DNA from 2 places in the Streptomyces sp. NPDC028910 genome. Region 1 is predicted to be linked to the other one. Evidence: riboswitches for the same ligand, from Rfam matches in the RefSeq annotation. Region 1 holds a riboswitch; the other holds the start of a gene.

The links. A riboswitch is a leader RNA that binds a small molecule or an ion and turns the genes downstream of it on or off. The one in region 1 is predicted to bind glycine.
Region 2: linked by a shared signal. The riboswitch ahead of gcvP (aminomethyl-transferring glycine dehydrogenase) and the one ahead of gcvT (glycine cleavage system aminomethyltransferase GcvT) in region 1 are both predicted to bind glycine.

Annotation. Positions count from the first base shown of each region.
Region 1 is NZ_JBVHVF010000005.1:298,783-313,037, forward strand. It holds gene ACZ4TV_RS10285 (enoyl-CoA hydratase/isomerase family protein) at 1-207, shown strand, start outside; gene ACZ4TV_RS10290 (ATP-binding protein) at 451-963, shown strand; gene ACZ4TV_RS10295 (polysaccharide deacetylase family protein) at 1,327-2,136, shown strand; gene ACZ4TV_RS10300 (YncE family protein) at 2,133-3,320, shown strand; gene ACZ4TV_RS10305 (cytochrome P450) at 3,424-4,665, opposite strand; gene ACZ4TV_RS10310 (tRNA-dependent cyclodipeptide synthase) at 4,646-5,455, opposite strand; gene ACZ4TV_RS10315 (EF-hand domain-containing protein) at 5,710-5,922, shown strand; gene ACZ4TV_RS10320 (PadR family transcriptional regulator) at 5,977-6,525, opposite strand; gene ACZ4TV_RS10325 (flavodoxin family protein) at 6,610-7,323, shown strand; gene ACZ4TV_RS10330 (AMIN-like domain-containing (lipo)protein) at 7,381-7,893, opposite strand; gene ACZ4TV_RS10335 (L-serine ammonia-lyase) at 8,004-9,386, opposite strand; gene glyA (serine hydroxymethyltransferase) at 9,711-10,967, opposite strand; gene gcvH (glycine cleavage system protein GcvH) at 10,983-11,363, opposite strand; gene gcvT (glycine cleavage system aminomethyltransferase GcvT) at 11,478-12,593, opposite strand; glycine riboswitch at 12,765-12,868, opposite strand; gene ACZ4TV_RS10355 (AAA family ATPase) at 13,074-13,730, shown strand; gene ACZ4TV_RS10360 (enhanced serine sensitivity protein SseB) at 13,911-14,255, shown strand, end outside.
Region 2 is NZ_JBVHVF010000045.1:5,890-20,144, forward strand. It holds gene ACZ4TV_RS32665 (PhzF family phenazine biosynthesis protein) at 98-919, shown strand; gene ACZ4TV_RS32670 (CPBP family intramembrane glutamic endopeptidase) at 956-1,777, opposite strand; gene ACZ4TV_RS32675 (glutamate-cysteine ligase family protein) at 1,879-3,411, opposite strand; gene ACZ4TV_RS32680 (hypothetical protein) at 3,908-4,528, shown strand; gene ACZ4TV_RS32685 (DUF5999 family protein) at 4,789-4,977, shown strand; gene gcvP (aminomethyl-transferring glycine dehydrogenase) at 5,122-8,016, opposite strand; glycine riboswitch at 8,213-8,311, opposite strand; gene ACZ4TV_RS32695 (PRC-barrel domain-containing protein) at 8,424-8,789, shown strand; gene ACZ4TV_RS32700 (DNA polymerase IV) at 8,952-10,397, opposite strand; gene ACZ4TV_RS32705 (MerR family transcriptional regulator) at 10,509-11,147, opposite strand; gene ACZ4TV_RS32710 (bifunctional nuclease family protein) at 11,328-11,801, opposite strand; gene ftsR (transcriptional regulator FtsR) at 11,855-12,637, opposite strand; gene ACZ4TV_RS32720 (FHA domain-containing protein) at 12,684-13,628, opposite strand; gene ACZ4TV_RS32725 (DUF881 domain-containing protein) at 13,714-14,255, opposite strand, start outside.

The DNA of each region.
Region 1 (14,255 bases):
CACGCCTGGGCCGCCAAGCTGGCGCAGGGGCCGGCGATCGCGCTGCGCGCCGCCAAGGAGTGCGTGGACGCGGGCCTGGAGGCCGACATCGACACCGGGCTCACCATCGAACGCAACTGGTTCGCGGGCCTGTTCGCCACCGAGGACCGCGAGCGCGGCATGCGCAGCTTCGTCGAAGAGGGCCCGGGCAAGGCGAAGTTCGTGTGAGGTCCGGCCCGCCGGTCCTCCCTGGGGGTGGATTAGCCGGGCCTTAAGGCGGCCTTAAGCAGAAACGGTGATCCACTGTGAGTGATCACTTCCGTCCGGAGGGTCACCGCAGGTCAACGCGGCCGCTGTGGCCCCTGGTTGCCTCCCGCATATGACAGGACACCCTCCCGGGTTCGTTGAATCCGGGGGGTGTTTTCCTGTGGAACGGCCCGGAGGGGCGGGTCGGCCGTCCATGATGGGTGCATGGCGGGCCTGGAGGGTGTGGAACAGCCGCGGCAGCGCGGCAGCGCTTCGGCGGTACGGCTCACGGCGGCTCTTGAGGACGAACAGGGCCTCAAGGCGCTGGAGTTGCACGGGAATCCGGCCGAGGCGGAAGTGACGTTGCCGTCCATGCCGGAATCGGCGAGTACGGCGCGCCGGCTCACCCAGTGCGTGGTGGTCCGCCTCTGGGGCCTCTCGCCGCAGATCGCCGAGCACGCCGTCCTGCTCGTCTCCGAGCTCGTCGGCAACGCGGTCCGGCACACCGGGGCCCGCTCCTTCGGCTTACGCCTGCTGCGGCGCCGCGGCTGGATCCGGGTGGAGGTGCGCGACCCCTCGCGCGGGCTGCCCTGCCTGATGCCGGTGCATGAGCTGGACACCACGGGCCGGGGCCTCTTCCTCGTCGACAAACTGTCCGACCGCTGGGGCGCCGATCTGCTGCCGCGCGGGAAGATCACCTGGTTCGAGATGCGGGTCGCCGACCGCCAGAACGCCTGAAGCCCCCGTGCGCCGTGTGGGGCGGTGTGGGGGCTTCATGGGTGCGCCGAGGATCGAAGGGGGTGTGATCCTCGGCGTGGCGACTTCGCTCGGGTCAATGGGAAGTCGTGGTTCCGACTATGGCAGACGAGGGTTCAAACGCCAAAAGTCCCTACTTGGACATAAGTGTGCAAAGCATAAGACTTTCCAGCTAAATCCTAGGTGAGTTGGGCCACTCGCCTCGCAATCTATGAATAACTATCGAGTGCGCTGAGTAAATCGTTGATCACGTAGCGGTCGGACCACCCTGTTGGCCCCCTTCTGTGAACGTCACGAATTGGGTCAATCATTACCTTCCAGGTCATCCGCCCCTTAAATGGGCAGGTGCTCTCACATCCAGGCCGCCGCGCGGCCCTGCGCGCGACACTGCGCGCGGCCACCCTCGGGGCGGCCGGCGTCGCGGCGGCCGGTCTCACCGCCGCCTGCGGACCGGGTCGCCCCGCCGCCGCGCCCTCCGCCCCGCCCCCGGGTCCGGCCCGAACGGTCCGGCCGGCGCAGGCGGCCGCGCCCGTCCCGCGCCGGTTCGCCGGGCAGCCCGTCGAGATCGCCCACGGTCCGCGCGACCGTCCCCGGGTCGCCCTCACCTTCCACGGCAACGGGGACCCCGCCATCGCCCGGGCGGTACTGGCCGCGGCCGAGAAAGGGGGTGCGCGGGTCACCGTACTGGCGATCGGGGCCTGGCTCGACGCCCACCCGGACATGGCCCGACGGGTCCTCGACGGCGGTCACGAGCTCGGCAACCACACCCAGCGCCACCTCGCGGTCAACGACATGCCCGAGGCGGAGGCCTACGCCGAGATCACCGGCTGCGCCCAGCGGCTCAAGCGGCTCACCGGCTCCATCGGAACCTGGTTCCGCCCCTCCCAGACGCAGTACGCGACCCCGCTCGTCCAGAAACTGGCCCAGCGGGCCGGCTACCCGCACGTCCTCTCGTACGACGTGGACTCCCTCGACTTCACCTCGCCCGGCGCCGCGGCCGTCATCCGCACCGTCACCGGGACGATCCGGCCCGGATCGGTGGTGAGCCTGCACTTCGGCTACGCGGACACGGTCGACGCGATGCCTCCCCTCCTCGAAGAACTCGCGCGCCGCAGACTGCGCGCGGTGACCACCACGGAGCTGCTGACCCCATGACGACCACCCGCCTTCCCCGGAAAGCCGGCGTGCTGCTGGCCGGTCTGGTCCTCGCCGCCCTCGCAGGCTGCGGATCAGCCGACAAGGGGCCTGCCGAGGCCCTCGGCTCCAAGGGCCCGGCCGAGCGCGCCAAGGATGTGCCGGCCGTGCCGCCCGGCCTGCCCGGAATGCCGCCGCTCCTCGATCCGAATGACGTCTACGCGGCGGACCGGCCGGGCATGCTCTCCCCGGTGGTCAAGGACTTCCCGTCCCGCGTCTACGTGCCGAACACCGCCTCCAACACGGTGTCCGTCATCGACCCGGAGACCTACCAGGTCATCGACACCATCCCGGTCGGGATCCAGCCCCAGCACGTGGTCCCCTCCTGGGACTTGAAGACCCTGTGGGTCAACAACAACCGCGGCCACACGCTCACCCCGATCAACCCGGCCACCGGGGAGGCCGGAAAGCCCGTCGAGGTGCACGACCCGTACAACCTGTACTTCACGCCGAACGGCAAGTACGCGATCGTCATGGCCTCGATGGACAAAGAGCTGGTCTTCCGTGATCCGCACACGATGGACCGCGTGAAGACCGTCCCCGTGACCTGTTACGGCGTCAACCACGCCGACTTCTCGGCCGACGGGCGCTACTTCATCGTGAGTTGCGAGTTCTCCGGCGAACTCCTCAAGGTCGACACCGAGAAGATGGAGGTCATCGGCCAGCAGAAACTGCCGTTCGAGGGCGCGATGCCGCAGGACGTGAAGGTCTCTCCGGACGGAAAGACCTTCTACGTCGCGGACATGATGGCGCACGGGATGTGGGTGCTCAGCGGAGACACCTTCGAGACGCCCAAGCTGCTGCCCACCGGGAAGGGCTGCCACGGCCTGTACGTGAGCCGCGACTCCAAGGAGATGTACATCTCCAACCGGGGCGAAGGCACCGTCTCGGTCTTCAACTTCCCGCAGAACAAGCTCACCAAGAAGTGGACGCTGCCGGACGGCGGCAGCCCCGACATGGGCGGCGTCTCCGCCGACGGCAAAGTGCTGTGGCTGTCGGGCCGCTACAACTCCGAGGTCTACGCGATCGACACCGTGACCGGCAAGCAGCGCGCCCGGATCCCGGTGGGCGGCGGCCCGCACGGGCTCGCCGTGTACCCGCAGCCCGGCCGGTACTCGCTCGGCCACACCGGCATCTTCCGGTAGCCGACCGGCGGCGGGCACGGCCGCCAGGGCCGGACACGACGGTGCCCCGGGAGCTCGCACAAACCCCCGGGACACCGTCGTCGACCCGTCCGGCTACGGACTCCTACCAGGCGACCGGAAGACGCTCCGGCAGTCGCTTGATGAAGCCCGTACGCCAGACGAGGTTCTCGGCGGGCACCGCGAGCCGCAGCCCGGGCAGCCGCTCGACCAGCACCTCCAGCGCGATCTCGGCGTGCGCCCGGCCCAGCGCGGACGCCGGACAGAAGTGCCGGCCGGCGCCGAAGGCGAGATGGGACTGGGAGCTCTCGCGCTCCAGGTTCAGCTCGTCCGGGTTCTCGAAGGCCTCCGGATCGAAGTTGGCCCCCTCCAGGAGGACGAGGACGAGCTCGCCCTCCTTCACCAGCACGTCACCGACCTGGATGTCCGCGAGGGCGATGCGCGGCAGGCCGTCGCCGACGGACAGGTTCCAGCGCAGCAGCTCGTCCACGGCCTTGCCCATGCGCTCCGGGTGCCGGCGCAGGTACTCGATGAGCTCGGGCTTCTGCAGCAGCGCGAGGACCGCCAGGGTGAGGAAGGCGGACGTGGACACCGCGCCCGCCCCGAAGAGCGAGACGGCGACCGTCGCGAACATGTCGTCGGTCAGGTGCGCCGACTCCGGGTCCGCCTCCTTCAGCTCGGCGAACCTGCCGAGGAGCCCCGTACGCTCCTCGGACGTGAGCGCCAGCTGGACGTTCAGCTGGTCGACGAAGTAGCCCACGTCCTTGTACCAGTTGAGGGCCGAATCGGCGAACGGTTCGCGCGCGGTCATGAACGCGACGTCCAGCCCCGACATCAGCCGGCGCCAGTCCTCGAAGGGCACCCCGAGCACCTGGCAGTGCATGGCCGCCGAGAAGGGGTCGGCGAACCCCGCCCGGAGGTCGGCCGGGCCGCCCTCGGCCACGATCTCGTCGATGAGCTCACCGGCCTTGGCGCGCAGCCAGTCCTGGAGCCCCTTCTGGCGCGGGTTGAGCGCCTTCATCACGGCGTTGCGCAGGCCGGCGCTGTTGATGTTGCCCATGTTGTTGACGACCTCGGGCGGGATCGTCAGCGCGTACTGGCGCGGGACCCCGGCGTTCGCGGTGTCCTTGAGGCTGAATCGCTCGTCCTCCAGCACCTGCTTGGCCAGCGCGTAGCTGCTCACCAGCCAGCCTGTGTCCCCGGTGAGGGTACGGACCTTGGCGACCGGAGCCTTCTCGCGCAGCCAGCCGCACTCCTCCGGGAGCACGTCACCGCGCCGCGAGAGCGGGAAGTCGAGGAGCGGCTGCCGCTCCCGGATCTCCTGGCCCTCAAGCTGCTCGACGCTCATCGACGATCCTTTCGGTTGGTGCGTGGTTCACGTTGTTCTGGGGCGCGGCGTTCCCGGGCACGGCGTTCTGCGGCGCGGCGTTCCCGGGCGCGGCCGTCGCGGCCTCGGGCCGTACGACGGCGTACGCCTGGTTGCGGGTCGCGCGCAGGCCCCCGCCGCGCGCGAAGAGGACATCCGTCAGCGGCATCTTGACGTGATAGGCCGCCACCGAGGACGGCACGTCGAGAATGCTCGGGGTGTCCACGAAGAAGGGCAGCTCGGCCGCCATGTAATCGAAACAGACTTGCAACTGTTCGTCTGTTATTGATTCACCTTCCGGCAACTTGGAGCCGACAAAGTGCAGGGCCATCTCCTCGCAGCCCTTGCGGAATTCGGCGTCCGTCTCCAGAAAATGCAGGACACGCCGGTGGAGCAGTTGGTAAACGGGGTTCGACTGGAACTCCGAAAGTGCCCTCACTCGGATCTCGGCCTGCGGAGGCCCTGACTCCTCCACGCCCTTGAGAATCCGCCGCCGGACCGCCTTGATTTCCTTCGTGGCGCGCTTCTCCGCATGCTCCCGGGTGTAGCCGAAAGCGGCGAACATCCGGTCCACGTGGAGGTCTGCGTACACGAAGTCGACCTGTGCGAAGCGGGTCGTGGCCCACTGGGCGAGACTGGTGATGCGCTCGGAGCTGAAGTAGCTGTTGCCAGGACTCACTCCGATGAGCACATGGTCGCCGTCTTCCCAGATATGGCGGCAGGTGCGTGTGAAGGGCAGAACTTCGAATGATGCGTCAGCTGTGATCGTCACCTATGTGATCGCCCTTGTTGCCGCTTGTCCCTGGGAGCCCTGCGCTCCTGGTGTGGCGGCAATGCCGTTACGTTATGCCGTGGCGCCGGAGCGTGACAAGTGGGGGCCGAAATTGTTGGCTGGAATTATCGCTTCCGCATTACGGAAGGGTAATCGCATTTCTATCTGCCGCTCGAACGGGACCCGCGTCGGAGGCGCTTCGGGGCGGCCGCTACCCTGAGCCGGTCAACAAGCACCAAGAAGGGGTGGACCCAGTGGCGGACATCGAGAGCGCACGGACGACGTTCGGCAAGTTCGACGTGAACGGTGACGGATTCGTCACGGCCGACGAGTTCAAGGCGGCCATGGCGGCGATGGGCGACCCGTTCGTCACCGGCCCGATAGCGGACGCCGTGATCGCCGCCAAGGACGCGAACGGCGACGGCCTGCTGAGCTTCGACGAGTTCTGGGCCTCCCTGAACAAGTAGCCCCTCCGCTCCCGCCCCGGTCCGGCCCGCCGACCGGGGCGGGAGCGCGTGTCGTCAGGCCCGGGGCCCGGACATGTCCTCGACCTCGGCGAGGGCCTCCTCCAGCCAGTGCAGCCAGAACGTCTCCAGGGCGATCCCGCCGTGCAGGACGAGCCGGCGCAGCCGGTCCTCCACGGCGTCGCGCCCCGGCGGGAAGTCCTTCTCCTCGATGGCCTCGTACTGGGCCAACTGGCGCTGGTGCAGCTCCAGATGGCGCCGCAACTCGGGACCGAGACCCTGCGGCCCCACGACACCCGCCGCGCGGATCCGCAGCAGCAGCGGGTCGCGCATCGGCTTCGGGTCCTGGCTCTCGCCGACCCACCGGGCCAGCTCCGCGCTGCCGGCGGGCAGCACCTCGTACTCCTTCTTCTGCCCCCGCACGGGCACCTCGCTGGGCAGCGCCCGGATCAGCCCGGCCTCCTCCAGCCGTCCGAGCTCGCGGTAGATCTGCTGGTGCGTCGCCGACCAGAAGTACCCGATCGACTTGTCGAAGCGCCGGGTCAGCTCCAGCCCGGACGAGGGCTTCTCGAGCAGGGCGGTGAGGATGGCGTGCGGCAGGGACATGGCGCCATCCTAGGTTTGCGGCAGCCGTCCCCGTACGGGCGCGGCCCGGTGGCGGCTTCGGCCCGCCTTGTTCAGGCTGAGGGCGTGGCTGCCGACTACACCTACTCAGACCTCAGCGCCGTGTACGTGAACTGCACACTCAAGCGCTCGCCCGAGACGAGCAACACCGAGGGGCTGATCGACAGGAGCCGCGCCGTCATGGAAGCGGCCGGTGCCCGGACCTCGCTCGTCCGCGCCGTCGACCACGACATCGCGACCGGAGTCTGGCCGGACATGACCGAGCACGGCTGGGAGAGCGACCAGTGGCCGGTCCTCTACAGCCAGATCATGGACGCCGACATCCTCGTCCTCTGCGGGCCCATCTGGCTCGGCGACAACAGCTCCGTGATGAAACAGGTCATCGAGCGGCTCTACGCCTGCTCCTCCCTGCTGAACGAGCAGGGCCAGTACGCCTATTACGGGCGGGTCGGCGGCGCGCTGATCACCGGCAACGAGGACGGCGTCAAACACTGCGCCATGAACATCCTCTACAGCCTCCAGCACCTCGGCTACGTGATCCCGCCGCAGGCCGACGCGGGCTGGATCGGCGAGGCCGGGCCCGGGCCCTCCTACCTGGATCCCGGCTCGGGCGGCCCGGACAACGACTTCACCAACCGGAACACCACCTTCATGAGCTGGAACCTCATGCACCTGGCCGCCCTGCTCAAGCGCTCGGGCGGCATCCCCGCGCACGGCAACCAGCGGTCCGAGTGGGACGCGGGCTGCCGCTTCGACTTCCCCAACCCCGAGCACCGCTGACCGCGCCGGCGGGCCCGGGGCGCGTGCGGTGCCCCCGGGCCCGTCGGTCGCACCGGTTCAGTGGGCGATGTCCACGACGAACCGCTCCGGCGAGTGCAGGGAGTAGGCGCGGTAGTACGGCAGGGTGTCGAAGGCGGCGCCGAAGGTCACGTACCCCTCGTAGTCGCCGGTCATGGCGATGCCCTTGAGCTTGCTGAGGTAGATCTTCTGGAGCTTGGGCCCCTGGTAGACGCTCTCGCCCGCGTCGTTGTGCGCGGCGGCGGGGTTGAGGCGGATCTCCAGGAAGTACTTCCCGGCCAGCGGCACGGGCTTCCCGGACCCGTCGTAGATCAGCTGCGAGACGGGAGTGACGGTCGTCCCCGGGGCGTACCCCTGCAGGTCGATGACGATCCGGTCGAACGTGGCGTGTCCGCCCCAGCGGGCATTGACGATGAGCGGGGTCTGGGTCTGGGTCTGGGTGGCGGCGGTGGTGGTGGTGGAGGCCGAGGCAGGCGCGGCGAAGGAGAGGCAGGCGGCGAGCAGAACGCCGGTTGCCACGGCCACGAACTGCCGGAGACGCGGGTGGACCATGACGTCCCCTCGATTCTCGAGAGACGGGGACAGAGTGTCACTGACTAGGACACCCACCGCCCGCCCGCGGTTGCAACCGGGGGCGGGCGGGATACGTCATCGCGTGGGGGTCAGCATTCGATGACGTTGACCGCCAGGCCGCCGCGGGCCGTTTCCTTGTATTTGACCTTCATGTCTGCGCCGGTCTCCTTCATGGTCTTGATGACCTTGTCGAGGGAGACCTTGTGGCTGCCGTCGCCGCGCATCGCCATCCGGGCGGCCGTGACCGCCTTGACCGCAGCCATGCCGTTGCGTTCGATGCAGGGGATCTGGACCAGGCCGCCGACCGGGTCGCAGGTGAGGCCGAGATTGTGCTCCATGCCGATCTCGGCCGCGTTCTCGACCTGCTCCGGGGTGCCGCCGAGGACCTCGGCGAGGGCGCCGGCCGCCATCGAGCAGGCGGAGCCCACCTCGCCCTGGCAGCCGACCTCGGCGCCGGAGATCGAGGCGTTCTCCTTGAACAGCATGCCGATCGCGCCCGCCGCCAGGAGGAAGCGGACCACGCCGTCCTCGTCCGCGCCGGGTACGAAGTTCATGTAGTAGTGGAGCACCGCCGGCAGGACGCCCGCGGCGCCGTTGGTCGGGGCCGTCACGACCCGCCCGCCCGCGGCGTTCTCCTCGTTGACCGCCATCGCGTAGATCGTCGCCCACTCGCTGCGGTGCAGCATCGGGTCGCCCTCGGTGCGCAGCTGGCGCGCCGTGGCGGCGGCCCGGCGCTTGACCCGCAGGCCGCCCGGGAGGATGCCCTCGCGGGACATGCCGCGCGCGACGCAGGACTGCATGACGCGCCAGATCTCGAGGAGGCCCTCGCGGATCTCGTCCTCCGTGCGCCAGGCCTTCTCGTTCTCCAGCATCAGCGAGGAGATCGACAGGCCGGTCTCGTTCGCGAGGCGCAGCATCTCGTCGCCGGAGCGGAAGGGGTACTTCAGCACCGTGTCGTCGAGCTTGATCCGGTCCTCGCCGACCGCGTCCTCGTCCACGACGAAACCGCCGCCGACCGAGTAGTAGGTCTTCTCCAGCAGCGGGGTGCCGGCGGCGTCGTACGCGAAGAGCGTCATGCCGTTCGCGTGGTACGGCAGGGAGCGCCGGCGGTGGAGGATCAGCTGGTTCGGCTCGTCGAAGGCGATCTCGTGGCCATCGCCTATCTCCGCGCCCAGCAGCCGCAGGCGGCCGCTCTTGCGGATGCGCTCCACCTCGTCGTCCGCGGTCTCGACGTTCACCGTGCGCGGGGAGTGGCCTTCCAGGCCCAGGAGCACCGCCTTGGGGGTGCCGTGCCCGTGGCCGGTCGCGCCGAGGGACCCGAACAGCTCGGCCCGCACGGAGGCGGTCTGGGCGAGCACGCCGTCCTTCTTCAGCCGCGTCACGAACATGCGCGCCGCGCGCATCGGACCGACCGTGTGGGAGGAGGAGGGACCGATGCCGATGGAGAAGAGATCGAAGACGGAGATGGCCACGGTGGCGGACTCCCTTGTCTGCTCGTGGGGTGGGAGGGGGCAGGAGAGGTGGATTCTTCGGATTTTGTCCGACAGACGAGCTTAACGCGGTGAGGTGAACGCCTCGCCTGCCGGACGAGGTGGGAAGGATTACGCGGAGGGGTCGGGCGGGGTGCCGCTCGCCCCGGCGGGCGCGGGAGGTCCGGTCCGGCTTCGTGCGGCGGATCGGCGGAAGAGCGGAAGAGCGGAAGAGCGGAAGAGCGGAAGAAGCGGAAGAGCGGCAGGGTGGTCATGAAAAGGGCCCGGCCTGCGCACGAGCAAGGCCGGGCCCTTCCAAGCCGTTGGCTAGAGCGACGGGTACAGCGGGAACTTCGCGGCGAGCGCCGAGACGCGCGCCTTCAGGCCCTCGCTGTCGTAGGCCGGCTTCAGCGCGGCCGCGATGATCTCGGCGACCTCGGTGAATTCCTTGGCGCCGAAACCGCGCGTGGCCAGGGCCGGCGTACCGATCCGCAGACCCGAGGTGACCATCGGCGGCCGCGGGTCGTTCGGGATGGCGTTGCGGTTGACCGTGATGCCGATCTCGTGGAGCCGGTCCTCGGCCTGCTGGCCGTCCAGCTCGGAGTTGCGCAGGTCGACCAGGACCAGGTGCACGTCGGTGCCGCCCGACAGGACGGAGACGCCGACCTCGGTGACGTCCGGCTGCACGAGGCGCTCGGCGATGATCTTCGCACCCTCCAGGGTGCGCACCTGGCGCTCCTTGAAGTCCTCCGAGGCCGCGATCTTGAAGGAGACCGCCTTGGCCGCGATCACGTGCTCCAGCGGGCCGCCCTGCTGGCCCGGGAAGACCGCGGAGTTGATCTTCTTCGCCAGCTCCTGCGTCGACAGGATGACACCGCCGCGCGGACCGCCGAGGGTCTTGTGCGTGGTGGTGGTGACGACGTGGGCGTGCGGCACCGGGTTCGGGTGCAGACCCGCGGCGACCAGGCCCGCGAAGTGCGCCATGTCGACCATCAGGTACGCGCCGACCTCGTCCGCGATCCGGCGGAAGGCGGCGAAGTCCAGCTGGCGCGGGTACGCGGACCAGCCGGCGACGATCAGCTGCGGCTTGGACTCCTTGGCGAGGCGTTCGACCTCGGCCATGTCCACCTGGCCGGTCTCGTCGACGTGGTACGGGACCACGTTGTAGAGCTTGCCGGAGAAGTTGATCTTCATGCCGTGGGTCAGGTGACCGCCGTGGGCCAGGTTCAGGCCCATGATCGTGTCGCCCGGCTTCAGCAGCGCGAACATCGCGGCGGCGTTCGCCTGCGCACCCGAGTGCGGCTGGACGTTCGCGGCCTCGGCGCCGAACAGCGCCTTGATGCGGTCGATCGCGATCTGCTCGACCACGTCGACGTGCTCGCAACCGCCGTAGTAACGGCGGCCGGGGTAGCCCTCGGCGTACTTGTTGGTCAGGACCGATCCCTGGGCCTCCATGACGGCGACCGGAGCGAAGTTCTCCGACGCGATCATTTCCAGGGTGGACTGCTGGCGTACGAGCTCGGCGTCGACAGCGGCGGCGACGTCCGGGTCGAGCTCGTGGAGAGGGGTGTTCAGTACAGACATCAGGGTCCCCTGGGGTCAGTTACCGGCGGTGAGCTTGGTGTACTCCTCGAAGGACAGCGCGTCCTTCGGCTCCTCCGAGAGGCGCACCTTGAACAGCCAGCCGTCCTCGAACGGGGCGGTGTTCACGAGCGCCGGGTTGTCCACGACGTCCTGGTTGGCCTCGACGATCTCGCCGGAGACGGGGGAGTACAGGTCGCTGACCGACTTCGTCGACTCCAGCTCGCCGCAGGTCTCGCCCTCGGTCACGGTGTCGCCGACCTCGGGGAGCTGGGCGTAGACGACGTCACCGAGCGCGTTGGCCGCGAACTCCGTGATGCCGACCGTCGCGACGCCGTCCACGGCGTCCGACAGCCACTCGTGCTCCTTGGTGTAACGCAGCTTCTCGGGGTTGCTCATGACCTGATTCTCCTGGATGCGGGGGAGTGGATACGAACTGTGGTCTTGGGTACTGAGACGGCGCCGAACGGGTACGCCGAACGGGTACGCGTACGGCGGACGTGGTGTGCGGAACTACTTCTGCCGCTTGTAGAACGGCAGCGCCACGACCTCGTACGGCTCATGCGTACCGCGAATGTCGACGCCGACGCCGGAGGTGCCGGGCGCGGCGTGCGCCGCGTCCACGTACGCCATCGCGATCGGCTTGCCCAGCGTCGGGGAGGGGGCGCCCGAGGTGACCTCGCCGATCACCATGCCGTCGGCGACGACGGGGAAACCGGCGCGGGGGACGCGGCGGCCCTCGGCGACCAGACCGACCAGCTTGCGCGGCGGGTTCGTGGCGGCGCGCTCGGCGGCGGCCTCCAGCGCGGCGCGGCCGACGAAGTCGCCCTCCTTCTCGAACTTCACGACCCGGCCCAGCCCCGCGTCGAAGGGGGTCAGGGAGGTGCTCAGCTCGTGCCCGTACAGCGGCATGCCCGCTTCCAGGCGCAGGGTGTCGCGGCAGGACAGACCGGCCGGGACCAGACCGACGCCCTCGCCCGCCTTGGTCAGCGCCTGCCACAGCTCCACGGCGTGTTCGGGGGAGACGAACAGCTCGAAGCCGTCCTCGCCGGTGTAGCCCGTACGCGCGATCAGCGCGGGCACGCCCGCGACGGTGCCCGGCAGACCGGCGTAGTACTTGAGGCCGTCCAGGTCGGCGTCCGTCAGGGACTTCAGGATGCCGGGGGACTCCGGGCCCTGCACCGCGATCAGCGCGTACGCGTCGCGGTCGTCGCGGACCTCGGTGTCGAAGCCGGCGGCACGCTCGGTCAGGGCGTCGAGGACGACCTGGGCGTTGGAGGCGTTGGCGACGACCATGAACTCGGTCTCGCCGAGGCGGTAGACGATCAGGTCGTCGACGATCCCGCCGTCCTCCTGACAGATGTGCGTGTAGCGGGCGCGGCCGACGCCGACGGTGGAGATGTTGCCGACCAGCGCGTAGTCCAGGGCCTTCACGGCCTCCGGCCCGATCAGCGTGATCTCGCCCATGTGGGACAGGTCGAAGAGACCGGCCCGGGTGCGTACGGCGTTGTGCTCGTCGCGCTCGCTGGCGTACCGCAGCGGCATGTCCCAGCCCGCGAAGTCGGTCATGGTCGCACCGAGCGAGCGGTGCAGCGCATCGAGGGCGGTCAGACGGGGGGCAGTGCTCATGGGTGTGGCTCCCGGGTCCCAGGGCATCGACATGACATGACGAGGACGTTCCTCCCCATCTGTCATCGGAACCTGAGAGGTTCGCCGAGAGTTCCGCCGATCGTTCGATCGTCGGAATCCCCGACTTGCACCTTGGGTGGAGCTGTCGAGCAGCTCGCTTTTCAGATCTGCCTCATCCACGCGGTACGGGGCCTGAGAGATTCAAGGGAGGTTCTTGCTCCTTCGGCGCCCGCGCACGGCCTTGCGGCGTGCCGGGACTCTCCCGCGCGGATTCAAGCGGCCGGTATGCAGTTGGTCCAGATGGCGCACATCATTGCACGCCATGCCCGTGATCGGGTGTGGGGGTCCGAAAGTTCGTACGCCCCCCGAGCGGGCGGACCGGAACCGGCGCTGCCGGATTACCGTCTCTTTACACTCAGTGGGCAAGGGTCCTTGCGACCCGATTCGGGGGAGGCGAACACTGTGCGGAGATTCGGAGTAGTGGCGACGACGGGAACCGTGGACGCGGTGCCGGCGCAGCGCGGCGCGCGCGAGCGCAAGGGGACGGCGGACGCCGGCCTCGGTCTCGTACGCGACCTGCGCGGACCGGCGGTGCGCGGCCCGCAGCGGCTCCGCTTCGCGGAAGGGGACATCGTCGTGGTGTCCGGCCTGCCGGGCGGCGGCAAGAGCACGCTGATCAAGCGGGCGGCGGCGCAGGGCGCGGCCATCGACTCCCAGGACACCCGTGAGCGCTGGGAACGCCGGATGCCGGCGGCGCTGCCGTACGCGGTGTACCGGCCGCTCGTGCGCGGCGCGCACTACTGGGGGCTGTGGCGGATCCTGCGCTCCGGTGCCTCCGTGGTCGTCCACGACTGCGGTACGCAGACCTGGGTACGGGGGCTGCTCGCGGCGGCCGCGCGCCGCCGGGGCCGGGCGCTGCACCTGCTCCTCCTGGACAGCAGCCCCGAGGAGGCCCTCTCCGGCCAGGCCGCGCGGGGGCGCCGGGTGTCGGCGTACGCCTTCGCCCGTCACCGCGGCGCGGTGTCCCGCCTTCTCCGCTCCGCGGAGGCCGGCCATCCCCCGCCGGGCTGCGCCTCGGTGACCCTCCTGGACCGCCGCTCGGCTACCGCCGTGACCGGGATCGCCTTCCACGACTGACGACCGCGGCGCCGCCGGGGCTGGGTATTTCAGCCTCGCCGGCGTTTGAGGCGCGGGTCCGGGCAGAGCCCGGCAGCGGCGCCGCAGCTGGGCGCGGACAGGACCACCGCCGGGACACCCGATAGCCTCGGCACGACATCGGCACGACATCGGCGGGACCACAGGCGGAGGCAGGGGCACATGCAAGGCGGCGGCTGGCCGGGGAATGAGCTGGAGCAGGTGCTCGGGGCGGCGCTCGGGCAGCCGGACGCGGGGGGCCGGATCCTGGAGGTGCTCGGGCGCAGCCAGGTGTGGGTGCCCCTGCCCGGCGGCGGCGGCCCCGACGCCCCCAGCCTCGACCTGCCCACGATGGACATCGGCGGGGCGGCGTACGTCCCGGTCTACAGCTCCGAGGCCCAGTTCCTCGCCTGCGTCGGCCCCGGCATGGACTTCGCGGTGGCCCCCGCCGTCGCATTCGCCCGCGGCCTGCCCCCGCAGCTCGGCATCGCGCTCAACCCAGAGGGCGCCGTCGGCGTGCCGCTCCCC
Region 2 (14,255 bases), on a different contig from region 1:
ATATATCGGAAACTACTCCAGCGAACAGCCCGGAGCGAGGCCAGTCACCCCGGATTGGCCTTTGCCGGTGATCAAGGAACCGCCCTAACGTCGGGGCATGCGCATCCGAATCGTCGACGCCTTCACCGACCGTCCCTTCCACGGGAACCCCGCCGGAGTCCTGCTCCTCGACACCGGATTCCCCCCGGACACCTGGCTCCAGCAGGTGGCCTCCGAGGTGAACCTCTCCGAGACCGCCTTCGCCCACCCCCTGCCGCCCGGCGGGGACGCCGACTGGGCGCTGCGCTGGTTCACCCCGGCCGCCGAGGTCGACATGTGCGGCCACGCCACGCTCGCCACGGCCCACGTACTGGCCACCAGCGGGCTGGCCGAAGGACGGATCCGGTTCGCCGCGCGCTGCGGCGTCCTCACGGCGGAGACCGCCGGGGACGGCACGATCACCATGGACTTCCCGACGTCCTCACTGACCCCGGTCCCGGCGCCGGCCGCCATGGACCACGCGCTCGGCGGGGCGCCGATCCTCTCCGTGCACGACACCGCCGCGCACGTCGGCGACCTCCTGATCGAGCTCCCGGACGAGAAGACCGTCCGCGAACTGACACCGGACCACGGCGCCCTGCGCGCCTTCGCCAAGCGCGGGGTGATCGTCACCGCGGCCGCCGAGGATCCCTCCCGCGGGTACGACTTCGTCTCCCGCGGCTTCTTCCCGGCCTTCGGGATCGACGAGGACCCGGTCACCGGCAGCGCCCACACCGCGCTCGCCCCGTTCTGGGCCCAGCGCCTGGGCCGCACGGAGCTGACCGGCCTGCAGGGGGGCGCCCGCCAGGGGCTGGTACGGGTGGTCCTGGCGGGGGAACGCACCCTGCTGACCGGTCACGCGGTCACCGTTCTCGACGGGGAGCTCCTCACCGCCCCGTGACCGGACGGCCGTGGGCGCCGTGCCGGGTCCCGCCCGTCACGGCGTCGGCAGCCAGCCCACCTTGCCCGCGAGCAGGGCGTACCCGCCGAAGGCCACGATGTCGAGCAGCGCGTGCGCGACGACGAGCGGCCCCACCCGGCCCCAGCGGCGGTAGGCCAGGACGAAGACGACGCCCATCACCACGTTGCCGATGAAGCCGCCGATCCCCTGGTAGAGGTGGTAGGAACCGCGCAGCACCGAACTGGCCAGCAGCGCGGCCATCGGCGACCAGCCCAGCTGGTCGAGCCGGCGCAGCAGGTAGGCCAGCACGATGACCTCCTCCACCACGGAGTTCTGCACCGCGGAGAGGATCAGTACGGGGAACTTCCACCACACGTCGGGCAGCGCCTCCGGCACCACCGTGAGGTTGAACCCGGTGGCCCGCGCGGCGAGGTAGAAGGCCAGCCCCGCGCTCCCGATCCCGGCCGCGACCAGAGCCCCCCGGCCCAGGTCCCGCAGGGGCGTGGTGCGGTCGAAGCCCAGCACCCGCAGCCCGGGTGCGCCCTCGCGGGTCAGGAGGTGCGCCACCAGCAGGACGGGGACCAGCGCGGTCGCGATGCCGAACAGCTGCCAGGCCAGGTCCAGCCAGGGCCGGCCGGGGGCGTACGAGCCGTTGAGCGTGGCGGCCTGGTCCTTGAGACCGCCCGGCTTGGTGAGCGAGCCGATGAAGCTGATCAGCGCCGAGACCCCGCTCGCGCCCAGCGACAGGGCCAGGACGAGCAGCGTCTCGGTGCGCAGGACGCCCCGCCGCGCGTCCTCGCCCAGCTCCACGACCACCGGCTCCGGATCCGCCCGCACGCCCGACTCCCGTCCTGCCATCCCGTTGTGACCACCCCATACTGCCTCCTCGGCGACCGGGAGGATCACTGCGGGCCATCACCGGGACGCCAGGACGGCGCCGGATGCGCGGGGTCCACGTCCTAGCGCACCACCGGCACGGAGGTGTCCACCTCCTCCGCCAGCCCGACGGGCCAGGTGTGCACGGGTTCGCCCTGGTGCATCAGCTCGCTGTACCTCCGGGTGGTCGCGGCCAGCGCCTCGTCCCGCTCCAGCCCGGCCGCCAGCGCCCGGTGGTAGGTGTCCACCTGCCAGGTCGCCCCGTTCACCCGCCGCCGGCAGCGCTCCTCGATGATGCCGAGGTAGTGGTCCCGGTCCGCGGGCTCGATGCCCCAGGCGTCCAGCCCCCCCGCCGCCATCGGCAGCAGCTCGTCCAGGACGAGCCGCACGGCGGGTACGCTCGCCAGTCCCCCGGCCCGGCCCCGGCGCGGCCACCGCAGCCGCGCGTCGATCCCGTACCGGCAGGCCGCGTCGAAGTTCGCCTCCGCCTCGGCGAAGGGCAGTCGGGTCCACACCGGACGCGGCTCCTCCGCGAGGGTGCGTACGAGCCCGTAGTAGAAGGCGGCGTTGGCGACGACATCGGCGACCGTGGGCCCGGCCGGCAGTACGCGGTTCTCCACCCGCAGGTGCGGCACCCCGTCCGCGACGCCGTACACCGGCCGGTTCCACCGGTAGACGGTGCCGTTGTGCAGGACCAGCTCCTGCAGCCCGGGTACCCCGCCCTCGGCGAGCACCCGCAGCGGCTCCTCCTCGTCGCAGATCGGCAGCAGGGCGGGGAAGTAGCGGACGTTCTCGGCGAAGAGCTCGTAGGCCGAGTCCACCCACCGCTCCCCGAACCAGGTGCGCGGCCGCACTCCCTGCGCCTGGAGCTCGGGCGGGCGGGTGTCGGTGGCCTGGGTGAACAGCGGCGGCCGCGACTCCCGCCACAGCTCGCGCCCGAACAGGAAGGGCGAGTTGGCGCCGACGGCTATCTGCACGGCGGCCACCGCCTGCGCCGCGTTCCACACCGCCGCGAACCGGGCCGGCGTCACCTGGAGGTGCAGTTGTACGGAGGTGCAGGCGGCCTCCGGCACGATCGATCCGGAGGTCCAGATCAGCCGCTCCACACCGTCGATGTCGAGCGTGAAGTCCTCCCCGCGCATCATGAGGATCTGCTCGTTCAGCAGCGAGTAGCGGTCCACCGCGGAAAGGTTCGCGCTGACCAGGTCCGCGCGGGAGATCGTCGGCAGAATACCGATCATCACCACTCCGGCGTCGATCTCCGCGGCCTGCCTGTGGGCATAGCCCAGCCCCGCGCTGAGTTCCTCGGCGAGCTGGTCGAATACCCGGCCACCCAGCCGGTGCGGAAGGACGTTCACCTCCAGATTGAACATTCCCAGTTCGGTCTGGAAATCGGGGCTCGCAATCCGCTCCAGTACCTGGGCATTCACCATTCTCGGCAACCCGTCGGCACCCGCCAGATTCAGCTCGATCTCCAGCCCCATCATGTTCTTCGGGCGATCGAACCTCTTCTCGACCAGGAGCCGCTCCAGTCCCTCCAGACACTCGTGAAGCTTCCTTCGATACCGCTGCCGATCGGACAGGTCGAATCCGCCCGCCACGACCTTCTCCCCCATCGAGCGTCCCCTCCTCGAGTGCACCTGGCCCGGGACGCCCAGGCGCGCGTTACGGTCGATGATGCCCCGGCATCGTGATCCATAACGCGGAGGGGGCGTGCGTGGCGAGGAGCGCGCGCCGGTTTGGCCGAAGGGCGCTTTGGCACATTCACCTGGCAAGTCGCCTCGCGCAAATTCCGCTTCGACATTGCCCGCTCCCGGATAGTCGGCGCTTTCCAGCCGAGCCCCTGTCCGGTAACCTCCGAGGTCAGCGCGGAACGTTCGCACGTATCCGGCATGAATGCCATGTCAGCGGGACCGGTAAGCGCCTTGCCGGCAATAGCCGGGACAGCTAGCCGAAACACTGCGTGAACACATGTCGTATAAACTCCGCAAACGAGGCAGAGAGTTGGCGCGCGGCCATTGCCCCTCGGCCCCCCTCTGGCCCCAGAATGCGACAGCGCCCGTCCGCACCTGCCCCCGTTCCACAGGTCTCCCAAGTGAGAGGCGACCCACCATGCCGCTGCATGTCCCTCCGGCTCCCGCGCCCGCCCTGCGCAGCGTCCTCGCGGCACTCGGTTCTCCCACCGCCGTCCACGAGGCGCACACTCCGGCCCTGCGCGCGATCGAGGGCCCGCTGACCGCCGAACTCCCCCTTCCGGTCCACATCCTCGACCGGCTGCACACGTCCGGCCTCGCGGCCGGCGGCAGGCCGCCCCGCACGCGGCTCACCGGCTGGCGGTTCCTGATCCGCAGCGGGGACCGCTACGTAGCGGCGGCCGACACCCGGCTGACACCCGACGGCTGGGCCTTCTCGCACTTCTTCGAGGGGCCCTACGTCGCCGCCACCGAACGCGCCCTGCGCCAGGCGGAGTCCCTCTCGACGAACTACCAGCCGCGGCTGCTGTCCGTACCGGAGCTCTACATGCTGACCCTGTGGCTGCACGGGGCGGTGGGCGCCGACGCCTCCGCCGGGCTGCCCGCCGGCGAGGACCTGCTGGTGCCGCTGGCCCCGGCCCCGCCCGGCATCGCCGCGTACCGGCCGCATCCGGTCTCCGAGCTGCTGCCCGTGCTGACCCACCGGCTGACTCCCGCGACGGCGCCGGTCCCGCCCTCGCTGGCCGCGCCCGCCGCCTGACCCGATTGACCCATTCGGCCTAGCCCGCTCGGGTCAAGGTGAACCATCCGAAATGACAGGGGAGTTGGCCTGAACCGCCCGCACGAGTGATGCGTCCTCAATCTATGAGGACAGCTGCCGGGAAATACCTGCGAAGCGGCTGTCGTGGGGGAAGACTGAGGACAAGCTCCCCGCGGGTGCGGGGATGACCCAGGGGGACGGCCATGAACCACGCATCGAGCCGTAGCACACAGACCACAACGCAGCGAAAGAACGCATCCATGTGCCAGCACCAGCCAGCCTGCCCGTCAGCCGAATCCGCCGACCGGGAGGCCGCGCGCCCCGTGGCCAACCACCCGGAGCAGGGCTGGAGCCTGCTGTGCAATGGCGTCCTGCTCTTCGAGGACACCGGTGAGCTGCTGCCGGACGGCCAGATCATCGCTCCGCACCGCCCGCTCGCGGCGGCGTAGGCGACCAGAACGGCCCAGCCGACGCACGCCACGAAGAAGGGGCCGGCCCGGGAGACATCCCCGGACCGGCCCCTTCTTCATGTCGTACCTCATGTCGTACGCCGGTCATCCGGCGCGGGACGAGTCAGGACGAGTCGGGACGAGTCAGTTGTCGTACTCGTCCAGCGGCGGGCAGGAGCACACCAGGTTCCGGTCGCCGAACGCACCGTCGATGCGGCGCACCGGCGGCCAGTACTTCTCGGCAGCCGTGACCCCGCCCGGGAAGACGGCCTCGTCGCGGGTGTACGGGTGGTTCCACTCGCCGCCCAGCGCCGCCGCGGTGTGCGGGGAGTTGGCCAGCGGGTTGTCGTCCACCGGCCACTCGCCGCCCGCGACCCGCTCGATCTCGCCGCGGATGGCGATCATCGCGTCGCAGAAGCGGTCGATCTCGGCGAGGTCCTCGGACTCCGTCGGCTCGATCATCAGCGTGCCGGCGACCGGGAAGGACATGGTCGGCGCGTGGAAGCCGTAGTCGATCAGACGCTTGGCGATGTCGTCCACGCTCACGCCCGTGGCCTTCGACAGCGGGCGCAGGTCGATGATGCACTCGTGCGCGACCAGGTTGCCCGGGCCGGTGTAGAGCACCGGGTAGTGCGGCTCCAGGCGCTTGGCGATGTAGTTGGCGCCGAGCACGGCCACCTGGGTGGCGCGCTTGAGGCCTTCGCCGCCCATGAGGCGCACGTACGACCAGGAGATCGGCAGGATGCCGGCCGAACCCCACGGGGCGGCCGAGATCGGGCCGACGCCCGTCTCCGGGCCCGCGGTCGGCTGGAGCGGGTGGTTCGGCAGGTACGGGGCCAAGTGCGCCCGGACACCGACCGGGCCGACGCCCGGACCGCCGCCGCCGTGCGGGATGCAGAAGGTCTTGTGCAGGTTCAGGTGCGAGACGTCGCCGCCGAAGTGACCCGGCTTGGCCAGGCCGACCAGGGCGTTCAGGTTGGCGCCGTCGACGTAGACCTGGCCGCCGGCCTCGTGCACCTGGGCGCAGATGTCGGCGACGTGCTCCTCGAACACACCGTGCGTGGACGGGTACGTGATCATCAGCACGGCGAGCTCGTCGCGGTACTGCTCGATCTTGGCGCGCAGGTCGGCCGCATCCACCTCGCCGTCGTCGGCGGTCTTGACGACGACGACCTTCATGCCGGCCATCACGGCGCTGGCGGCGTTGGTGCCGTGCGCGGAGGACGGGATGAGACAGATGGTGCGCTGCTCGTCGCCGTTCGCCCGGTGGTAGGCGCGCACGGCCAGCAGGCCGGCGAGCTCACCCTGGGAGCCGGCGTTCGGCTGGATGGAGACCTTGTCGTAGCCGGTGACCTCGCAGAGACGTTCCTCCAGCTCGTTGATGAGCGTGAGGTAGCCCTCGGCCTGCTCCACCGGGGCGAAGGGGTGCAGCTGGCCGAATTCGGGCCAGGTCACCGGCTCCATCTCGGTGGTCGCGTTGAGCTTCATGGTGCAGGAGCCCAGCGGGATCATGCCGCGGTCCAGCGCGTAGTCCTTGTCCGAGAGCTTGCGCAGGTAGCGCAGCATCGCGGTCTCGGAGCGGTGCTGGTGGAAGACCGGGTGGGTCAGGTAGTCGTCCGAGCGCAGCAGGCCCTCGGGCAGGGTGTCGGCCGTGGTCTCGTCGAGCGCCTCGATGTTCGCGGCGGAGCCGTCGACCCCGAATGCGGCCCAGACGGCCTCGACGTCGGCGCGCAGGGTGGTCTCGTCACAGGCGACGGAGACCAGGTCGGCGTCCACCTGGTGGAGGTTGACCCCGCCCTCGCGGGCGGCGGCGACGACCTCGGCCGCACGGCCCGGAACCCGGGCGGTGATCGTGTCGAAGTAGGAGCCGTGCACGATCTCGACCCCGCCGGCCGTCAGACCGGCGGCGAGCAGGGTGGCGTAGCGGTGCGTCCGGCGGGCGATCGTCCGCAGGCCGTCCGGGCCGTGGTAGACGGCGTACATGGCGGCCATGACGGCGAGCAGCACCTGCGCGGTGCAGATGTTGCTGGTGGCCTTCTCGCGGCGGATGTGCTGCTCACGGGTCTGCAGCGCCAGGCGGTACGCCTTGTTGCCGTCCGCGTCCACGGAGACGCCGACGAGGCGGCCGGGCAGCGAGCGGGCGTGCTTGTCCTGGACGGCCATGTAGCCGGCGTGCGGTCCGCCGAAGCCCATCGGGACACCGAAGCGCTGGGTGGTGCCGACGGCGATGTCCGCGCCCAGCGCGCCCGGGGAGGTCAGCAGGGTCAGCGCCAGCAGGTCCGCGGCGACGGCGACGATGGCGCCGAGCTCGTGCGCCTGGTCGATGACCGGCTTGATCTCCCGGACGGCACCGGAGGCGCCCGGGTACTGGATCAGCACGCCGAACACACCGCGCTCGGCGACCTCGGCGGGAATCCCGGCGGACAGGTCCGCGACGACGACCTCGATGCCGATCGGCTCGGCGCGGGTCTCGATGACGGCGATGGTCTGCGGCAGCGCGTCGGCGTCCACGAGGAAGACGTTGCCCTTGGCCTTGCCCACGCGGCGGGCCAGCGTCATGGCCTCGGCGGCCGCGGTGCCCTCGTCGAGCAGCGAGGCGCCCGAGGTCGGCAGGCCGGTGAGGTCGGCGACGACCGTCTGGAAGTTCAGGAGCGCTTCGAGCCGGCCCTGCGAGATCTCCGGCTGGTAGGGCGTGTACGCCGTGTACCAGGCCGGGTTCTCCATGACGTTGCGCAGGATCACCGGCGGGGTGAAGGTCCCGTAGTAGCCGAGACCGATCATCGGGGAGAGGACCTGGTTGCGGTCGGCCAGCGAGCGCAGCTCGGCCAGCACCTCGGCCTCGGTCCGCGCCTCGGGCAGGTCGAGCGCCTCGGCGGTCTTGATCACATCCGGTACCGCGGCGGCGGTCAGTTCGTCCAGGGAGCCGTAGCCCACTTGGGCGAGCATCTTCGCCTGCGCCTCGGCATCCGGGCCGATGTGGCGCTGTTCGAAGGGGATGCCTCGCTCCAGCTGGGAGAGCGGAATGCGGTTGGCGGTCATGTACGGAGGCCTCCTGGTCGTATGACCTGCGAGGGGCACCACGGCGCGGGCACCCGGACGGCCTCCCCCTCTGTCATCTCAACCTGAGAGTTTCACCGGAGTCGCGGGGGTCGCCCGTGAGCTCCGGCTTTCACCGTCGGTGAGGAGAGGGACCGGCACTGCACGCCCGGTACCCACCCCTGCTTTCCAGAGTGGCCTCGTCCGTGCGGTACGTATGCCTGAGAGATTCCGGGGAGGATTTGCTCCTTCGGCGCCTCCGACGTGTTCACTCGGAGGACTCTCCCGCACAGGGTCGACAGCCGTCACCCAGCCTACCAGCGAGGATCCGGGCACTCCCCGAGTGGCCTCCTGTGCTGATATGCACTTCTGTAGTCATTACGGAGGAGTTGCGACCATTTGGAGGGACCGTGCAGACCGACATCGATCCGCGCAGCCTGATCGGCCGCAAGGCGTTCGACCGCAATGGCACCAAGATCGGCACTGTCGACGAGGTCTACCTCGACGATGCCACGGGCGTCCCGGAATGGGCCGCCGTCCGGACGGGCCTCTTCGGCCGGGACGCCTTCATCCCCCTGGAGCCGAGCGAGCTGGTGGGCGACACCCTGCGGGTCCCCTTCGACCGCTCCCTCATCAGGGACGCCCCGGACTTCGGCGTCGGCCGCCACCTCTCCCCCGAACAGGAGCTGCAGCTCTACCACCACTACGGCCTCGACACGACCCTGCCGACCGACTTCCAGGGCGACTTCGGCCACCTGGCGGGCGAGGAGGGCTGAGCGACCGGCGGCCGGCACCGGAAGCGGGGGCGCGGCCCGCGCACCGGGAACAGGGGCGCGGCCCGGCACCGGGAGCCGGGGCGCAGGTCGTCTCTTTCGGATCTTGCCGGGCCCGCGCTGCCCGGCAAGATCCGAAAGAGACGACCTAGCCCGCCTTCCGCATCAGGCCGGGCCGTCGGTGCCCCGCTCCCCGTCCCCCACCAGCGGCAACGGCTCCGAGGGCGCCAGCTCGGGGTCGTCCACCCGGAAGGTCCGCACCCGCCCGGGCTCCGACCCCGGCTGCTCGAACCGTACGGTCACCCGCCCGACCCCGCTGCCCTGCACCCACCCGGGCCCGTACACCGCGTGCCGTACGTCGCTCCCGGCCGCCCAGCGCCGCTCCCGCGCCGGCTCCGGCTCCGCGGGCGGCTCGGGCCCCCGCGGGGCACCGGGGGCCCCGCCGGCCCCCTCCGGCCCAGCAGCCTCTCCCTCCTCCCCCTCCTGCGCCTCTTCCGCTCCGTTCTCCTCATGCCCCGCAGCAGGGGCCGCTCCCGCGGCGAGCGACTGCGCGAACAGGTCCTCCTGCGTGTAGTCCGCCAGGCCGGTCACCCCCACCCCCAGCAGCCGCACCCCGCCCGTGGTGTCCACCCCCTCCAGCAGCCGCGCCGCCGCCTCCCGCACCACCGCGGGGTCGTCCGTGGGCCCGCGCAGCGTCTCGGACCGCGTCAGCGTGGAGAAGTCGTAGCGCCGCACCTTGAGCACGATCGTGCGCCCCGAGTGCCCCGAGCCCCGCAACCGCTGCACACACCGGTCGGCGAGCCGCTGCACCTCGTTCCGGATCCGCACCCGGTCGTGCAGGTCCACGTCGAAGGTGTCCTCGACCGACACCGACTTCGCGTCCCGCTCCGCGACCACCGGCCGGTCGTCCAGCCCCAGCGCCATCCGGTACAGCCCCGTACCGTGCGCGCGCCCGACCATGCGGACCAGCTCGTCCTCGCCCGCCTCCACCAGCTCCCCCACCGTGGTGATCCCGGCGCGGCGCAGGTGCTCGCCCGTCGCCGGCCCCACCCCGGGCAGGGTCCGGACCGACATCGGCGCGAGCAGCTCCCGCTCCGTCCCCGGTTCAATGAGCAGCAGCCCGGCCGGCTTCGCCTCTTCGGAGGCCACCTTGGCCAGCATCTTCGACCCGGCCAGCCCCACCGAACCGCTGAGTCCGGTGGCGGCCCTGATGTCGGCCCGCAGCCGCTCCCCGACCGCCCGGGCGGTCGGGGAGTCGTAGGCCACGCCGCCCGCCTCCAGGTCCACGAAGGCCTCGTCCAGGCTGAGCGGCTCCACCAGCGGCGACAGCTCCCGCAGCATGGCCATCACCACGTCGCTGACCTGCCGGTAGAGGCCGAAGCGCGGGAACAGGTACGCGCCGTTCGGGCAGAGCCGCCTCGCCTGCGCCATGGGCATCGCCGAGTGCACCCCGAACCGCCTGGCCTCGTACGAAGCCGTGGCGACGACCCCGCGCGGCCCGAGCCCGCCGACGATGACGGCTTTGCCCCGCAGGCTCGGCTTCGACGCCTGCTCGACGGAGGCGTAGAAGGCGTCCATGTCCAGATGCAGAATGGTCGGCGCGGCTCTCACAGCACCGATGCTGCCCTACGGCACTGACAAGGGGCACCGGGCACGTGGTCCGTCCCGGCGCCCGCGAGTCCCGCTGCGCCCGCTGCCGGCTCACGAGGCCGGGCGCGCAGGTCACACCGCGCGGTTGCGGCGGGCCGCCAGCTCGTCCGTCGGGTTGTGCCCGACCAGGGTCTCGCCGGTGTCCACGCGCTCCCCGTGCAACTGCGACAGCGCGCTCTCGACGTCGCGCCACACCACGCCCACGGCGATGCCGAAGACGCCCTGTCCGCCCTGGAGCAGCGTCACGACCTGGTCCGGCGAGGTGCACTCGTACACGGTGGCGCCGTCGCTCATCAGCGTCATCCGGTCGAGGTCCGAGAAACCGCGGTCACGCAGGTGCTGCACGGCGGTGCGGATGTTCTGCAGGGCCACGCCGGTGTCCAGGAAGCGCTTGACGATCTTGAGGACCACGACGTCGCGGAAGCTGTAGAGCCGCTGCGTGCCCGAACCGTACGCGGGACGCACACTGGGCTCCACCAGCCCGGTCCGCGCCCAGTAGTCGAGCTGCCGGTAGGTGATGCCGGCCGCGGCGCACGCCGTCGGCCCGCGGTAGCCGATCTGCTCGGGCGCCGGGTCACCGCCCACCGGTCCGACCGGCGTCGACTCCGGCTGACGGCGCGCGGAACCGACCGCACCGCCGTGCAGCGGGTACGGTCCAGCGTCACTCCGTGCGGGGGTGCCCCCGGTCGTACCGTCGCCCGTGATCCTCACGCCGACCCTCCGTCCTTGACCTGCCCACCTTGAAGGTAGGCAGTCACCAGGGGTGCGTCAACGATCGCCACACTCGGCACGCCGAGTGATAATCACCCTGAGAGTGGTTTCCCGTATCCCTTTGCGGGGAAAGGCTACTCGAATGGGCTGAAAGTTCTCCGTGGACGACGCGGCCGACGCCTACTGCGGGCCGGTGCCGAAGTCCTCGGGCGAGATCTGGTCGAGGAACTCGCGGAACTTCTCCACCTCGTCCTCCTGCTCGTCCGGAATGGCGATTCCGGCGTCGTCCAGCACGCCGTCACTGCCGTAGATCGGCGTCCCCGTCCGCAGGGCGAGCGCTATGGCGTCGGAAGGCCGCGCGCTCACCTCGACCCCGCTGGCGAAGACGAGCTCCGCGTAGAAGACGCCCTCCCGCAGGTCCGTGATCCGGACCTCGGTGAGCTCCTCACCGATCGCCTCCAGCACGTCCTTGAACAGGTCGTGCGTCAGCGGTCGGGCAGGGGCCATGCCCTGCTGCGCGAAGGCAATGGCGGTGGCCTCCCCTGGACCGATCCAGATGGGGAGGTACCGGTCGCCTCCCACTTCACGCAGGAGCACGATCGGTTGGTTGGAGGGCATTTCCACCCGGACACCCACTACGTCGAGCTCGTTCACACAGCAACCCTAGGACCTGCCCGGCAGGTTTGGGTAGTCGGGGCCCCTCCGGCTCACCTCAGCCGGACCCCGAGAGCAGTCTGTACGAGCGCCTCGTGCAGCCGTACGGACAGCCCCGCGAGCTCCTTCAAAGTGGCCTCCGCGTGGGCCCTGGTCTGCGGATTGCGGTGGCGGCGCAAGGGGGCCACCACCTGCTCCACCAGGCCCGCCTCCCGGTCCGCGGCCGCCTTCATGGCGCGCAGGTGCCGCGGCTCCAGTCCGAAGCGCCCAAGATCGGCCACGAGCCGGGCCACCGTGACCGCCTCGGCGTCGAACCCGCCGTCCGGCCCCTCGGCGAGCAGCCCGTACGACTCCCACTCGACCAGCTGGACCTCGTCCACGTCGGCGGCCGCGAGCAGCTCGGCCCGGCCCACCCGGGCCACGGTGGGCCGCTCCCGCCCCACCTCGCCGTAGACGGCCGCAGGACCGCCTGGATCGACCGCATCGCCCGGGTCCCTGTACGGCGTGGGCGCCGGGATGCGGATCTGTTCACCGCGGGCGAGCGCGTCGAGCTGCTCGCGGATGACCTTCAGCGGCAGGTAGTGATCGCGCTGCAGCCGCAGGATGCGGGCGAGCCGCTCCACGTCCTCGGTGCTGAACTTGCGATATCCCGAAGGCGTGCGCCGGGGCTCGACGAGCCCCTCCGCCTCCAGAAAACGGATCTTCGAGATGGTGACTTCGGGGAACTCGTCACGCAGCGTGGTGAGCACCGTGCCGATGCTCACCAGCCGCCCGGCAGGGCCGGCGGTGCCGGCGGCGCCGTTCTTCGGGGCACCGCCGGTCGGGATACGCAGCATGGGACCTTCCCTCTGGGGGTCCTCCCCGACGGAGTCCGGGGGAGGGTCAGACGCCCCGCAGGCTCGCGTAGAAGACCAGCCGGTACTTGCCGATCTGCACCTCGTCGCCGTTGTGCAGGGCGACGGAGTCGATCGGTTCACGGTTCACGTACGTGCCGTTGAGGCTGCCGACATCGGCGACGGTGAAGCCGCCGTCCGGGTTCCTGCGGAATTCGACATGGCGCCGGGAGACGGTGACGTCGTCCAGGAAGATGTCGCTCTGCGGGTGCCGGCCGGCCGTGGTCAGCTCGCCGTCCAGCAGGAAGCGGCTCCCGGAGTTAGGACCGCGCCGCACGATGAGCAGAGCGGAACCGGGGGGCAGCGCTTCCACCGCGGCCTGGGCCTCGGGGGACAGCGAGGACGACACGTGCGGCTGTCCCGACACCTCGGCCTCGTAGGCCTCCAGGCCCGAGATCGAGATGGTGGACGTGGTCTCCGAGGCACGCTCCGGCGTCAGGCCCGCCCGCAGCGGCGCTCCGCAGTTGGAGCAGAACCGACTGGCCGCATCGCTGCGGTGTCCGCACCTGCTGCAAACCTGCTCGGCCGACATGGACGGCTCCTCGCGCCGCGGCTGCCCCGCGGAGGCGTTGGTGGCATACGGGTCGGGGGCAAACCCTCCACCCGTAGTTGAGCTTGATGGTTCACCGAAACCTATGCGTCCGGTACCAGCAGGGTCAACAGCCGACACACCAGGGGCGCCCGAAACCTCGCCCGCGCCGGCGACCTCGTCACGGAAGAGCGGCCGGTCGCCCTGGCCTTCCCCGTCCCCCTGCCCCGCACGGTGCCGTGCCGCGCCGCTTTCCTCGCGGTTCTTCTTGCCGAACAACTTCTCAAACAACTTCACGGGCGATTCCCCTTGACCGAAACAGACCCGCCCGTGGGGCAGGACGAACTCCGAATGCAGACACCTGCCGACCCGGACATTCTCACAACGTCCGTAACCACCAGACAGTTTCCACCACGCACCGCGACTTCGGTGCGCCGACCCCCCGCAGGCATCCGCCCGCGTGAGCCGCTCCCCCCTCCACTCCGCATCATCACGATGACGACCGAGCGTAGTCAGGCTGCTTCGCAGCCCGCAAGGCATCCACAACGATCTTCGCCGACCGTGTGACGGCGACCGTGGCCTGCTCCTTCTCCAGCGTCTGGACCACACCGCCCGGAATGTTGAGCGCGGGCTCCAGGTCCTGGGGCTTGCCGATCACCCTGAACTCATAGGGTTGTGTGATCTTCTTACCGTCGATCCCGACCCCGCCGTTCTCGTCCGAGAAGTACGAGCCCGCCACGATGCGCACACCGTTGATCTGGATCGCCTCGGCCCCGGCCGCGCGCAGCTCCTGCAGCGTGTCCAGCAGCTGGTCGGACCGCACCTGGCCCGTGGGATCGGTGATCTTCAGCGTGATGCCCGGCCCCTGCGCTGCCACCGTACCGGCCAGGATGCCGAGTTGCCGCTCCTTCTCCACGGTCTGCTTGCGGGCCTCCTCGGCCTGGTTGGAGCTGCTCTCCAGCTCCCTGCGCTGGTCCTCCAGCCGCTGCTTCTCGTCCTCCAGGCGCTTGGTCCGCCCGTCGAGCTCGTCGA